Regions from separate parts of the Buttiauxella ferragutiae genome, predicted to be linked through region 2. Evidence: predicted binding sites of a transcription regulator. Region 2 holds the regulator's gene; each other region holds the start of a gene.
The links. The regulator PurR, encoded in region 2, represses purine synthesis genes. The targets are predictions, from matches to a motif close to CANGCAAACGTTTGCNTG.
Positions count from the first base shown of each region.

Region 1: a site for PurR is predicted at 2,051-2,068, ahead of gltB (glutamate synthase large subunit). Genes of this name have one in related genera too.
Region 3: a site for PurR is predicted at 1,580-1,597, ahead of pyrD (quinone-dependent dihydroorotate dehydrogenase). Genes of this name have one in related genera too.

Region 1 covers NZ_CP093332.1:497,101-501,640, reverse strand. Annotated here, with positions in the region: gene arcB (aerobic respiration two-component sensor histidine kinase ArcB) at 1-436, opposite strand, end outside; gene mnmL (tRNA modification radical SAM protein MnmL/YtqA) at 487-1,419, opposite strand; gene gltB (glutamate synthase large subunit) at 2,100-4,540, shown strand, end outside.
Region 2 covers NZ_CP093332.1:2,481,337-2,485,876, forward strand. Annotated here, with positions in the region: gene punC (purine nucleoside transporter PunC) at 5-1,198, opposite strand; gene punR (DNA-binding transcriptional activator PunR) at 1,314-2,225, shown strand; gene purR (HTH-type transcriptional repressor PurR) at 2,264-3,289, opposite strand; gene cydH (cytochrome bd-I oxidase subunit CydH) at 3,585-3,674, shown strand; gene sodB (superoxide dismutase [Fe]) at 3,728-4,309, opposite strand; gene MNO13_RS11435 (C40 family peptidase) at 4,441-4,540, opposite strand, start outside.
Region 3 covers NZ_CP093332.1:3,562,720-3,567,259, reverse strand. Annotated here, with positions in the region: gene MNO13_RS16555 (sulfonate ABC transporter substrate-binding protein) at 1-875, opposite strand, end outside; gene ssuE (NADPH-dependent FMN reductase) at 868-1,443, opposite strand; gene pyrD (quinone-dependent dihydroorotate dehydrogenase) at 1,692-2,702, shown strand; gene zapC (cell division protein ZapC) at 2,869-3,411, shown strand; gene MNO13_RS16535 (YcbX family protein) at 3,408-4,520, opposite strand.

The DNA of each region.
Region 1 (4,540 bases), 2.0 Mb from region 2:
TCTCTTCACGCTCCTGCATCTCAACTTTGAGTTGCTCAAGCATAGTTTGACGCTCATCTTCTGCTTTCACGCGAACGGCAATTTCCTGATTTAATTGCGCAATATTGTCTTTAAGCTGCACATTAAGTTTCAGGTCTCTTTCGCGCATCTCTTCAAGTTTCTGCACCAGTTTTGACAGCCTTTGGCGAGACTCTTCGAGTTGTTCAACCACCACAGAAAGGAAATAGACAGCCCAGGGAGTAATTAGCAGACCAAAAAAGATAGAGCGGACGACATCAATGCTTTCAACCTGGCCACGTAACAACATCGTCACGGCCATTTGCACCACAATAGCCAACACCACCAGGGCGGAAGCCAACAATAATGAGAAGCGCATTAATCCGAGCTTCACCATCAAATCAACGTAATATTGTGCCAGTAACCGGATTTGCTTCATGGAACGTTTCCCTCGCCTTCAATCAGCTAAATATACCGCACGCTTAGGGATTACGACAGAATTGCTGGGGTCCATGGCGAACCCAATGCCGAGCCTTGTGTTCCATGCTCCGTCAAATACTTATCGATTGCCCCCATTCCGGTCCATCGGTTCTCACACCACAGCGGTGCCAGCAGGGTCGGACGGCGGGCATTGGCAGATATGCGATGATAAACAATATCGATCGGCGTATGGCGGATCATCTCACCTGCGGTAGTCGCATACTCTTCCAGTTCGATGCCTTGCAGTCGTCCTGCCTGCCAACTTTTCGCCATCGTGCTACCGCTGACAATATGGAGTGGATGCAGTTTGATGCCATCCACGCCCGTCTCAACGACTTGCTTCAGCGTTTGCAGGCAATGTTCCTGACCTTCTCCAGGCAGGCCAACAATCAAGTGGCTGCAAACTTTCAAGCCGCGCGCACGGGCACGACGTGTCGTTTCCTGATAACAGGCAAAATCATGCCCACGATTTATTCGATGTAGCGTTTTGTCATGCGCCGTCTGCAAGCCAAGTTCTAACCAGACCTCATAACCTTTGTCATGATATTCACTTAACAAATCGAGCACGCTATCCGGCACACAATCCGGGCGCGTACCAACACATAAGCCGACAATACTGGCCTGGCTAACGGCTTGTTGGTACATCGAGCGAAGCACCTGCACTTCTGCCCACGTACTGGTGTAAGCCTGAAAATAAGCGAGATAGTGTTTTGCCCGGTTTACCAGCTGTGACTGGCGTTCGAGCTGCTCAGCGATAGAATGGTTTTGTTGGGTTTCGTCGGCGAAAGAAGCGACATTGCAGAAAGTACAGCCGCCGCGTCCAATAGTACCGTCGCGGTTTGGGCAACTAAAACCGCCATGCAGCGTGAGTTTATGGACTTTGTGACCATAACGACGCTGAAGATCCCCACCAAACATATTGACTAATTTCTGTAACTGCATAATCTGATGGGCCGCCCTGTAAAAGGGAGGTAGCCTGCCATTTTCTGCCCATTTTAGCGATGACCTGGATCAATCGCTCTGGCGCAGCTTTATCTATTGCATATAAATGCAAAATAAGTGCAATTCTAATCACAAGCAAGATGATTACTTTTCCTTATATTGACCCTCTATTTTTAAAGAATATGTGGCCTTGTGAAAAACAGTGTCATACAACACGCCACACCGCGTTGATAGCATAAGATCCTGCCAATACCATCATCTCCAGCACGCTCTGGAATTTTTCAGCCTCCAGGATAGTGAGAGAGATCACAATACCCAGGTGATTTTCTTGCCGCTTAAATCCGATAAAAATGATAATAAAATGTTTATATTCATAATGTTAAATAGAAATTAGCACATAATCGTATAAATAAGAATGCCATTTGACCTGTGTGCGCTTTCCCGATAACTTGGAAATCCGCTGGAAGCTTTCTGGGTGGGTTCTGTGCCCATCATATTTATGCAGTAATTTAGATTCCCTCTAAAGCAAGTCCTCAACACTTGTGAAACCGGATGCGTTAGACATCAAGAGGGCGACACGCGCGGTATGCGTAGATTCGCAAACCCCGTCGCCATGCCCTTGCTGCGTCTGGACGCAAACGGTATCGGGAATCACGTAGAGCCTCGGGAGGTTCACTGATATGTTGTACGATAAATCCCTTGAGAAGGATAACTGTGGTTTCGGCCTGATCGCCCACATAGAAGGCGAACCTAGCCACAAGGTAGTGCGTACTGCTATTCACGCACTGGCCCGAATGCAACACCGTGGAGCAATCCTCGCCGATGGTAAAACCGGTGATGGTTGTGGCCTGCTGTTGCAAAAGCCTGACCGTTTCTTCCGAATCGTTGCGGAAGAGCGTGGCTGGCGTTTGGCAAAAAACTATGCCGTCGGCATGATTTTCTTAAATAAAGATGATGCGCTGGCTAAAGCAAGCCGTCGTATCGTTGAAGAAGAGTTGCAAAACGAAACCCTGTCGATTGTTGGCTGGCGCGAAGTGCCAACCAATGAAGACGTACTCGGTGAAATCGCCCTCTCCTCAAAACCTCGTATCGAACAAATTTTTGTTAATGCTCCGGCTGGCTGGCGCCCACGTGATATGGAACGTCGCCTGTTTATCGCCCGTCGCCGCATTGAGAAACGTATTCAGGACAAAGACTTCTACGTTTGTAGTCTCTCAAACCTGGTCAACATCTATAAAGGTCTGTGTATGCCGGCAGATTTGCCGCGCTTCTACCTGGACCTGGCGGACTTACGCCTGGAATCAGCCATTTGCTTGTTCCACCAGCGTTTCTCCACCAACACCGTACCACGCTGGCCGCTGGCTCAGCCGTTCCGCTACCTGGCGCACAACGGTGAAATCAACACCATCACCGGTAACCGTCAGTGGGCGCGTGCGCGTACCTATAAATTCCAGACGCCACTGATCCCAGATTTGCATGACGCCGCGCCATTCGTTAACGAAACCGGCTCCGACTCAAGCTCAATGGATAACATGCTTGAGCTGCTATTAGCTGGCGGGATGGACATCGTTCGTGCCATGCGTTTGCTGGTGCCACCAGCCTGGCAGAACAACCCGAACATGGACCCGGAGCTACGTGCCTTCTTCGACTTTAACTCCATGCACATGGAACCGTGGGATGGCCCGGCCGGTATCGTAATGTCCGACGGGCGTTACGCTGCGTGTAACCTGGACCGTAACGGTCTGCGTCCGGCACGCTACGTCATTACTAAAGATAAGCTGATTACCTGTGCATCCGAAGTTGGGATCTGGGATTACCAGCCTGACGAAGTGGTCGAAAAAGGCCGCGTCGGTCCTGGCGAATTGATGGTTATCGATACCCGTATCGGGCGCATTCTGCATTCCGCTGAAACCGATGCCGATCTGAAAAGCCGCCACCCTTATAAAGAGTGGATGGAAAATAACGTTCGTCGTTTAGTGCCGTTTGAAGATTTGCCTGACGAAGAAGTCGGTACCCGCGAGCTGGATGACGATACGCTGGCAAGCTTCCAGAAGCAGTTCAATTACAGTGTTGAAGAACTGGATTCTGTGATTCGCGTGCTGGGTGAAAATGGCCAGGAAGCCGTCGGCTCAATGGGTGATGATACCCCGTTTGCCGTGCTCTCCAGCCAGCCACGCATTATTTACGATTACTTCCGCCAGCAGTTTGCGCAGGTGACCAACCCGCCAATCGATCCGCTGCGTGAAGCTCACGTAATGTCTCTGGCGACCAGCATTGGCCGTGAAATGAACGTCTTCTGTGAAGCAGAAGGCCAGGCGCACCGCCTGAGTTTCAAATCACCAATTCTGCTGTGGTCTGATTTCCAGCAGCTCACTTCGCTTGAAGAGCAGCACTACCGTGCCGATACGCTGGACATCACTTACGATGCTTCCGCTCAATCGCTGCATGAAACCGTCAACGCACTGTGCGACGAAGCTGAACGCATGGTTCGCAACGGTACAGTTTTGCTGGTGCTGTCTGACCGTAACATCGCGAAAGATCGCCTGCCGGTTCCAGCGCCAATGGCAGTGGGTGCGATTCAGACTCGCCTGGTCGAGAAGAATCTGCGTTGTGATGCCAATATTATTGTTGAAACGGCAAGTGCGCGTGACCCGCACCACTTCGCTGTTCTGCTTGGCTTTGGTGCCACCGCCATCTATCCATACCTCGCCTACGAAACGCTGGCGAAACTGGTCGATAACGGCGCGATTGAAAAATCTTACCGCGCAGTAATGCAGAACTACCGCAACGGCATCAACAAGGGCCTGTACAAGATCATGTCCAAAATGGGCATCTCGACTATCGCCTCTTATCGTTGCTCGAAACTGTTTGAAGCGGTTGGCCTGCATAAAGAAGTTTCTGAGCTGTGCTTCCAGGGCGTTGTTAGTCGCATTGGCGGTGCTGGGTTCAACGACTTCCAACAAGATTTGCTGAACCTGTCTAAGCGCGCATGGCTTGCTCGTAAGCCGCTGGACCAGGGTGGTCAGCTGAAATACGTCCACGGTGGCGAATATCACTCCTATAACCCAGACGTGGTTCAGACGCTGCAAAAAGCCGTAAACAGCGGTGAGTACAAAGATTA
Region 2 (4,540 bases):
TACATTAATGTGCATCGGATTCAGCAGGTTGCCAGACTTTGACATGACTACGGCGTTGCAGCAAGTAGCCCAACATGGCTAAGACGATGGTCACCAACATGACGCTGGTGGTGGTCAACAACGGGGTTGCGACCAACCATGACACCATCAAACTTGCCAGGAAGCACAAACCTAATTGCAGCGTATTTTGCAATGCAGCTGCTTTACCGGTGGCCTGTGGGAATGGCAACAAGGCTGAAGCAACGACGATCGGGTAAATCGCACCATTAGCAATCGCCATCACGCAGAATGGAATCAATAGCAGCGTGAGGCTGGCATGGCCGCTGACCGCCACACCCCAGGTACCGAAAATGCTCAGGGTGTAGAGCGCAAGTAACCATGGCAACATTTGCTTGCCTTGCCATTTTTGCAGCGCGCTACGGCAGCCGTAGCCGCCAATCAAGAAGGCGATGGTTTGCGGCACATAACTCAGGCCAATAACCGCCGGGCTATAACCCATATCGTTAAGAATGAATGGCGAACCGGTCAGCCAGGCAAAGAAGCTGGCGGAGCAGGCGGCATAAATCAATACGTTCCCGCTGTACACGCGTGAGCGCAGCAAAGAGGTAAAGCTGACTTTATTATCTTCGGTTTGCGGATGATGCTGAGTGCGGGGTTTCAGACGTAAAGTCGGGATCATCAGCACCAGCGTGATGGCAAACAGGGTAGCGAAAATCGCCTGCCAGTCAAAGTGAGTCAAAATCCAGCTACCGAGCAGCGGTGCCAACGCCGGAGACAAGCCAACCAGTGGCATAATGGTGGCGAAAATACGGTTAGCGCGATTCGCCGGATAGTAATCGGTCACCAAAGCTTGCCAACTGACGGCCGCAGAACAGACGCCAACCGCCTGAACAAAACGCAGTACCAGTAGCGCGGTGGCGCTTTCAACCCACAGCATGCCGATACAACCGATGGCGAACAGGCTTAAACCCGCCAGTAATACCGGTTTACGACCGAAGTGGTCTGACAATGGACCCCACATCAACTGGGCAAACGCAAAGCCGGCAAGGAACAGACTCAGGCTGGCACTGACGGCAGAGGCGTCGGTCTGTAAATCTTGCTGAATGGCAGCGAAAGCAGGCAGATACATGTCTGTGGCGAGGAACCCCAGCACACTTAATCCGGCCAGCCAGATAAGAAATCCTTTTGATGGTTGCATAATTTTCTCTTGTTTTATCTTGCAGGTTAATCGCCGCGAGAGTGTACGGAGTGCAATTACGCTTGTGAAACGCTAATATTTGTAGGTTGCGTTCAAAAAATTTGTGAGCAAAGAAATGTGGTCAGAATACTCGCTGGAAGTCATCGATGCGGTAGCGCGCAATGGCAGCTTCAGCGGTGCAGCACAAGAGTTGCACCGCGTTCCGTCTGCCATTAGTTATACGGTGCGGCAACTCGAAGATTGGTTAGCCGTTCCGCTATTCGAACGTCGTCATCGGGATGTTGAATTAACCCCTGCTGGCGTCTTTTTTCTCAAAGAAGGCCGCTCTGTTATCAAAAAAATGATGACGACACGGCAACAGTGCCAACAGATCGCCAATGGATGGCGTGGTCACCTGGCGATTGCAGTTGATAACATTGTAAAACCGGAGCGAACGCGGCAACTGGTGCTGGATTTCTATCGCCATTTTCCTGATATCGAATTACGTATCTTTCAGGAAGTGTTCAACGGCGTGTGGGATGCGCTGGCGGATGGACGCGTAGAAGTGGCGATTGGCGCGACTCAGGCGATTCCGGTTGGGGGGCGTTATGCCTTCCGTGATATGGGAACGTTGAGCTGGCGTTGCGTGGTGGCTTCCTCGCACCCACTGGCACAGTGCGATGGGACGTTAAGCGATGATGACCTGCGTGCCTGGCCATCGCTAGTTCTGGAAGATACTTCGCGTTCATTACCAAAACGAATTACCTGGCTGTTAGATAACCAGCGCCGCGTGGTAGTGCCTGATTGGGCGTCCGGTTCGGATTGCTTGAGCGCGGGGTTGTGTATCGGCATGGTGCCGTTACATATTGCCAAACCGTGGGTTGCTTCAGGGAAATGGCGCGAATTAACGCTGGATAATCCATTCCCTGACGCGGCATGTTGCCTGACATGGCAGCAAAACGATGCATCGCCAGCGTTGGCCTGGCTGTTGGATTACTTAGGCGATAGTGACACGATGAATCAGGAGTGGCTACAGGAGCCGCTGTAAGTCTGCTGGATGTCGCTTGCGCGACATCCGACACACACTTAGCGGCGATAATCGCGAAACGGGCCATCAGCCACAGAGCGGCGTTCAATCAGACGCGGGTGAACCTCAATCGACTGCGACTCTTCGCGTTTGTTGACGATTCTATCCAGCAGCATATTAAACGCCGTTTCCCCTAGCGAATCTTTCGGCTGGTGGATGGTGGTCAATGCCGGTGAGAAGTAACGCGCGTTGCGCACGTTGTCGTAACCGATAACGGAAATATCCTGCGGCACGCGCAGCCCCATTTCATCAGCAGCGCAAATAGCACCCATCGCCATAATGTCGCCGCCACAGAATACCGCTGTTGGGCGATGAGACTGGCCGATGATCTGCTGCATGGCGCGGTAACCTGATTCAGGTTCAAAGTCACCCTGAACAATCCAGTTTTCCGGAATGGAAATTCCCGCTTCTTCCAGTGCTTTCATAAAGCCTGCGTGGCGGCCGCCACCGGTGTTACGTTCCATTTGCCCGGGAATGGCGCCAATTTCGCGGTGGCCGCGTTCAATCAAATAACGTCCAGCAAGATAACCGCCGTGGAAAGCGTTATCGACCACGGAGTCGGTGAAATCGGCACGAGCCTCGCCCCAGTCCATCACCACCATAGGGATGTGACGGTACTCTTCAAGCATGGTGAGCAATGATTCAGGATATTCAGAGCACATCACTAACAGGCCATCGACTCGCTTTTGTGCCATCATCGATAAGTAAGCGCGCTGCTTTTCAAAGTTGTTGTGCGCGTTGCCCAAAATCAGGGTGTAGCCTTTTTCAAAGCAGCTATTTTCCACCGCTTCGATTATCTCGGCGAAATAGGGTGCTTCACTGGAAGTGGCAAGCAGACCAATCGTTTTGGTGTGATTAACTTTCAGGCTTCGTGCTACGGCGCTTGGCGAGTAGTGCAATTCTTTAATTGCTGCCCACACCGCATTGCGCGTTTCTTCCGCCACAAAACGGGTTTTGTTAATCACATGTGATACGGTTGTAGTGGAAACGTTTGCGCGCTTCGCCACGTCCTTGATTGTCGCCATTAAAATTCACTCCGGGCTATATCGTAAACCCTTGATTGCTATTATGTTAAACGTTTGCGTACGCTGACTCCACAGGCAACATGATGGTTGCAGGTATGCCGGGATTGCGACATAAAACGGGAGGAGGGCATTGAATTGACGATACGCAACAAATTAGCGAGGGATTTTGGCCTATCCAGGCGAAAAGTGGAAGAGGGAAAATTGATATCAGATTAAAACCTGGAGGATTTTTATCTCTGGTTGTGGGAAAATCACCCTGACACATCGATTGTATGGATATAAAAGGAGTTTAATGATGAGCACCGATTTGAAATTTTCAATCACGACGACGGTAATTGTTTTGGCTTTGATTGTTTTCGGCGCACTAACTGCCGTACTGCACTGATTTTTACGCTTTGATCAAGATGGGCCGCAAATCGCGGCCCATTTACTTTTGCATTAAGCTGCTAAATTCTTCGCAACAAATGCCCAGTTCACCAGCGCCCAGAAATGCTCAAGGTAGCCAGCACGAGCATTGCGGTAGTCGATGTAGTACGCATGTTCCCACACATCCACAGTCAACAGCGGTTTAGCTGCAGTCGTCAGTGGGGTGCCAGCGTTAGAGGTAGAAACAATCGCTAATGCGCCATCTTCCTGTTTAACCAGCCATGTCCAGCCAGCACCGAAGTTCTTGATAGCAGCATCAGTAAATTGCTGCTTGAACTCAGCGAAGCTACCAAAAGATTTATTGATGGCTTCCAGCAGTTCGCCAGTTGGCTCGCCGCCAGCATTTGGTGCCAGGCAGTTCCAGTAGAAAGTGTGGTTCCAGACCTGAGCGGCGTTGTTAAATACGCCACCTTCGGAAGTACGAACGATCTCTTCGAGGGTTTTACCCTCAAACGCGCTGCCTTTAACCAGATTATTCAGGTTAGTGACATAGGTTTGATGGTGTTTACCGTAATGGTATTCCAGGGTTTCGGCGGAGATATGCGGTGCTAAAGCATCTTTTGCATACGGTAGTGCAGGTAGTTCGAACGACATTGCTAACTCCTTATTATTGTTTACATCTAGACAACACTTTTAGTGCGGGTTTAGGGTAACAAATTGAAAGGGTAAGCAAAAGAGGAACACGCCTGCCCAATGAAGGGCAGGCGCAGATTTTCGACGAATTTTTAACGAATGGTTTTGGAAGTCATGACACGTTTAGCGCCAACATAGTGGCGTTGCCAGTAATCTTCGCTCAAGGAAGTGATTTGGATATCCCTGCCAGAA
Region 3 (4,540 bases), 1.1 Mb from region 2:
TGCTGTTGTTTGGCGGCAGTCTCGGCGCTGACCGGGGTAATCACCGTTGGTGGGCGATGGTCGAAATAGGTAGCAATCACGTTTTCCGGCAACCCCATGGTTTTTGCCAGTAGCGCAACGCTTGCGTCACGCTGGGTGCGAGTTAACGCGTCGGCATCACTAAAGGTTTTCAGAACGTGTTGCAGGAACGGACCGTTTTGTTCCGCGTAAGGGCGTGAAGCGAGGTAGAAGGAACCGGTTTGATTTAGCTCGCTGCCGTCGGTCAGGACACGCACGCCGCCATTCAACAGTGCAGCTGAATAGTACGGGTCCCAAATTGCCCAGGCATCAACGTTGCCCTGCTGGAATGCGGCGCGCGCATCAGCTGGCGTTAAATAAGCAGGCTGGACATCAGTAAATTTCAGCCCGGCTTTTTGCAGCGCTCGTAACACCAGGTTGTGGGAGCTGGAACCTTTCTGGAAAGCGATTTTATGCCCTTTAAGATCCGCCACGGTTTTCAGTGGGCTATTCTCCGGCACCAGAATCACTTCGGCTTTTGGTTTTGCCGGTTCAGAACCGACGTACACCAGGTCCGCGCCCGCAGCCTGCGCGAAGATTGGCGGAATATCTCCCGTGCTACCGAGATCGATACTACCGATGTTCAGGGCTTCGAGCATTTGTGGGCCTGCCGGAAATTCAATCCACTGGAACTTAGTATTTGGATACTCTTTTTCCAGAAGCTGGTGGCTTTTCGCCAGTACCATGCTGACCGAGCCTTTTTGATAACCAATGCGCAACTGCTCTGGCCCCGTATCTGCCGCGTGAAGCGTGGCGCTCAGGCTTAACGTTCCTGCGAGTGCAAGCCACGGCGCGGTTCGTTTCAGAAAATTAAACATGGGCAACTCCTTGCGTCTTAAAAGGGGAGGAGACAATAAAATCCCGGCGGTGCAGAGCCTGCCAGAAGGTTTCCAGCGCGTTATCGAGACGTTGTTGTAAGTTGTTGCTGAATACCGGTTTGTGCTGGTAATCCGCTATCTGGCTGTCATCAGCAAACACGCCATGTAGAATTTCCTGCGCTTTCAGCGCATTAAGGACGGGTTTCAGCGCGTAATCGACCGCCAGCATATGTGCCACTGTTCCGCCGGTAGCTAATGGCAGCACGACCTTTTTATCCAGCGCACGTTCAGGCAGCAGGTCGAGCAGGGTTTTCAGCGCGCCAGAAAAGGAAGCCTTATAAACAGGAGTCGCGATGATCACGCCATCGGCCTGCTGTAATTGTTCATTTAAAGCGAGCAGCGCAGGGCTATCAAAACGGGCGTACAGCAAATCTTCTGGCGCGAAATTCTGTAGATGCCAGTGACACACCTCGATATCCAGAGCGCTTAATTTTTCGCGGGCATATTCCAGTAGAGCACTTGAACGAGAAGGGAAGCGCGGGCTTCCGGCAAGGGTGATCACACGCATATTGTTTCCTTATAACTAATTGTTTGCTTTTAGGTAACATTGATAACAATTGAGTGTGATAGTCGCGCAGAAGTGGTAATCCACTAAATGATTTATCCGGGAATCATTTGCCAAAAACTGAATAACAAAATGCAGGGAAGAAAACGTTTGCGCTGATTCGGTCTTTTTTGTTGCAGGTCAATTCCATTCACGTCCGTTATCGTTAATAATACTGCCCCAGTTTGCATACTGGGAATTCTGGAGTGTTCATGTACTACCCCTTCGTTCGTAAAGCCCTTTTCAAGCTCGATCCCGAGCGCGCTCATGAAGTGACATTTCAGCAATTGCGTCGTGTAACAGGTACACCTCTCGAATGGCTGGTGCGGCAAAATGTGCCCTCTAAACCGGTGACCTGTATGGGTCTGACCTTTAAGAACCCACTGGGTCTTGCTGCCGGTTTAGATAAAAACGGTGAGTGTATTGATGCACTGGGTGCCATGGGCTTTGGCTCCATCGAAATTGGTACCGTCACGCCTCGCCCACAACCAGGAAATGACAAGCCGCGTATCTTCCGTCTGGTAGAAGCAGAAGGCTTGATCAACCGCATGGGTTTCAATAACCACGGCGTAGATAACCTGGTTGAGAACGTTAAAAAATCCCATTTTGATGGGGTATTGGGTATCAATATTGGCAAGAATAAAGACACGCCAGTAGAGCAGGGAAAAGATGATTATTTGATCTGTATGGATAAAATTTATCCGTATGCGGGTTATATCGCGATCAATATTTCCTCGCCAAATACCCCTGGATTACGCACGCTGCAATATGGTGAAGCGTTAGATGATCTGTTAGTGGCGATTAAAAATAAGCAACAAGCGCTTCAGGAATTGCATCATAAATATGTGCCAGTTGCCGTGAAGATCGCGCCGGATCTTTCTGAGGAAGAATTGATCCAGGTGGCTGATAGTTTAGTTCGCCATAATATTGATGGAGTCATTGCGACCAATACCACATTGGATCGTAGCCTGGTTCAGGGTATGAAATATTGTGACGAAATGGGTGGATTAAGTGGCCGTCCGGTGCAACTTAAAAGCACAGAAATTATTCGCCGCTTGTCGCAAGAATTAAATGGTCGCTTACCTATTATTGGTGTTGGCGGTATTGATTCGCTGATTGCTGCTCGCGAGAAGATGGCGGCGGGTGCCTCACTGGTGCAAATATATTCTGGATTCATATTTAAAGGCCCACCGCTGATTAAAGAAATCATCACTGGGCTGTAAACATTTTTCCTTTCAGACAACCGGGGCTTTATTTTCAGCCCTGGTTGTTTTATATTCCACCACTGTTGCTAAATTATACATATTGGTCTTTTATTAAATGTGTTCATTAACGAAGCGGCGATAAGGATGTTTTAAATCGTGGGAATAAACGAAAGGGCAAATAGTTATGCGGATAAAACCGGACGATAATTGGCGTTGGTATTTTGATGAAGAGCATGATCGTATGATGCTCGATTTAGCCAATGGTATGCTATTCCGTTCACGGTTCCCTCGTAAAATGCTCACACCAGATGCCTTTGAAAATACAGGCTTTTGCGTAGATGATGCCGCTCTTTTCTTCACCTTCGAAGAAAAATGTCGCGACCTTATTTTAAGTAAAGATCAGCGTGCTGAACTGGTATTAAATGCGCTGGTAGCGATTCGTTATTTGAAACCACAAATGCCAAAAAGCTGGCACTTTATCTCTCATGGCGAATGCTGGCAGCCGGCCCCTGGCGACGCGGCTTGTGTCTGTTTGAGTGATGATATGCAGCAAGTGAATCTGCTGGTGGTCGAAACGGGCAACAATGCTGCACTCTGTTTACTCGCCCAACCGGGTTTACAACTGGCAGGCCGCACTATGCAACTTGGCGATGCGATTAAAGTGATGAATGACAGATTAAGGCCGCAACCTTTGGGCAACGACCTCAGTCTCGATCAAGCTGTTTAATTTCCCGCTAATTCCACATCGCCCGCAGGAATACAACTACAACACAGGATTGTGCCATCGTCATTGATTGCGCTTTTCTTCAACGCCTTGACTTCCCCGCTGACTAATTTAATTCGGCAACTGCCGCAAATTCCGGCCCGGCAAGAATAGGGCACACGGATACCTTGTTGTTCTAGCTGCTCAAGTAACACTTGCTGATTGTTGCCGCGGAATTGTTGGCCCTGCCAGTCAATTGCCACATTGCTTTCTTGCTGCTCAAAAGGTTCTGGCTCTTCTTCGGTGGCCCCTGCGCCATAAGCTTTTGCTGGTTTGGTCGCCAGCACTTCCAGCTCATCGCCCACTCGAATAATGCCACTGTTGCGGGCAATTAAATTCTGGCCGAAATCGACGTCGCCATTATCTTGAGCGGTGCGGAATTGTTGCAGCGTTACCAGGGGTTCGCCGCTCGGATGTTTACGGCCACGCTCTGGACTGACGGTGGTGAAAATACAACGGCTACAAGGTTTCGCGACATCAAACGTCACACCACCAATACGCACCACTTTCCAGCTATCTTCAGCCCAGGCTTGTGCGCCAGTGACCACGATATTTGGGCGGAATTGCGCCATTTTAACGCTTGCCCGGCAGCGGTTTTGTAAATCACGTAACGAAGCTTCGTTAACCAGCAGGAATGGATAACCGTCGGCAAATGACAGTGGCACCTCTTGATGACGTTTCACGCGACGGGTCAACGTTTCGCCCAGCCAGCGCAACTGCACCGGGCGCGAAAAGAATCCGCTCAACCACTGGTTAATTTCATCCGGCGCTATCCGTGCTGTGAAATGATTACCCCACACTTCGGTCGGTTCGGCCTGAGGTTGAAAATCAGCAAAACGCACGCTGGCAGAACTGCCGTCGGGTGCGCTCAGAAATAAGCCATCGTGGGTAATGGCCGGGGTGAAAAGCACCATTTGCGGGAACTGACGCGCGGTAATAAAAGTGCCGTCAGATTCGGTGACCATAAAAATGCGGTCAAAGGCTAAACCGCTGCTGCTTGCCTGAGCATGCGAGAGGGCAAGACCGCGCATCGATTTCACCGGGTGAATATAGAGTTGGGATAGGGTGATCATTGCGCTCCCTCGGCATAAAC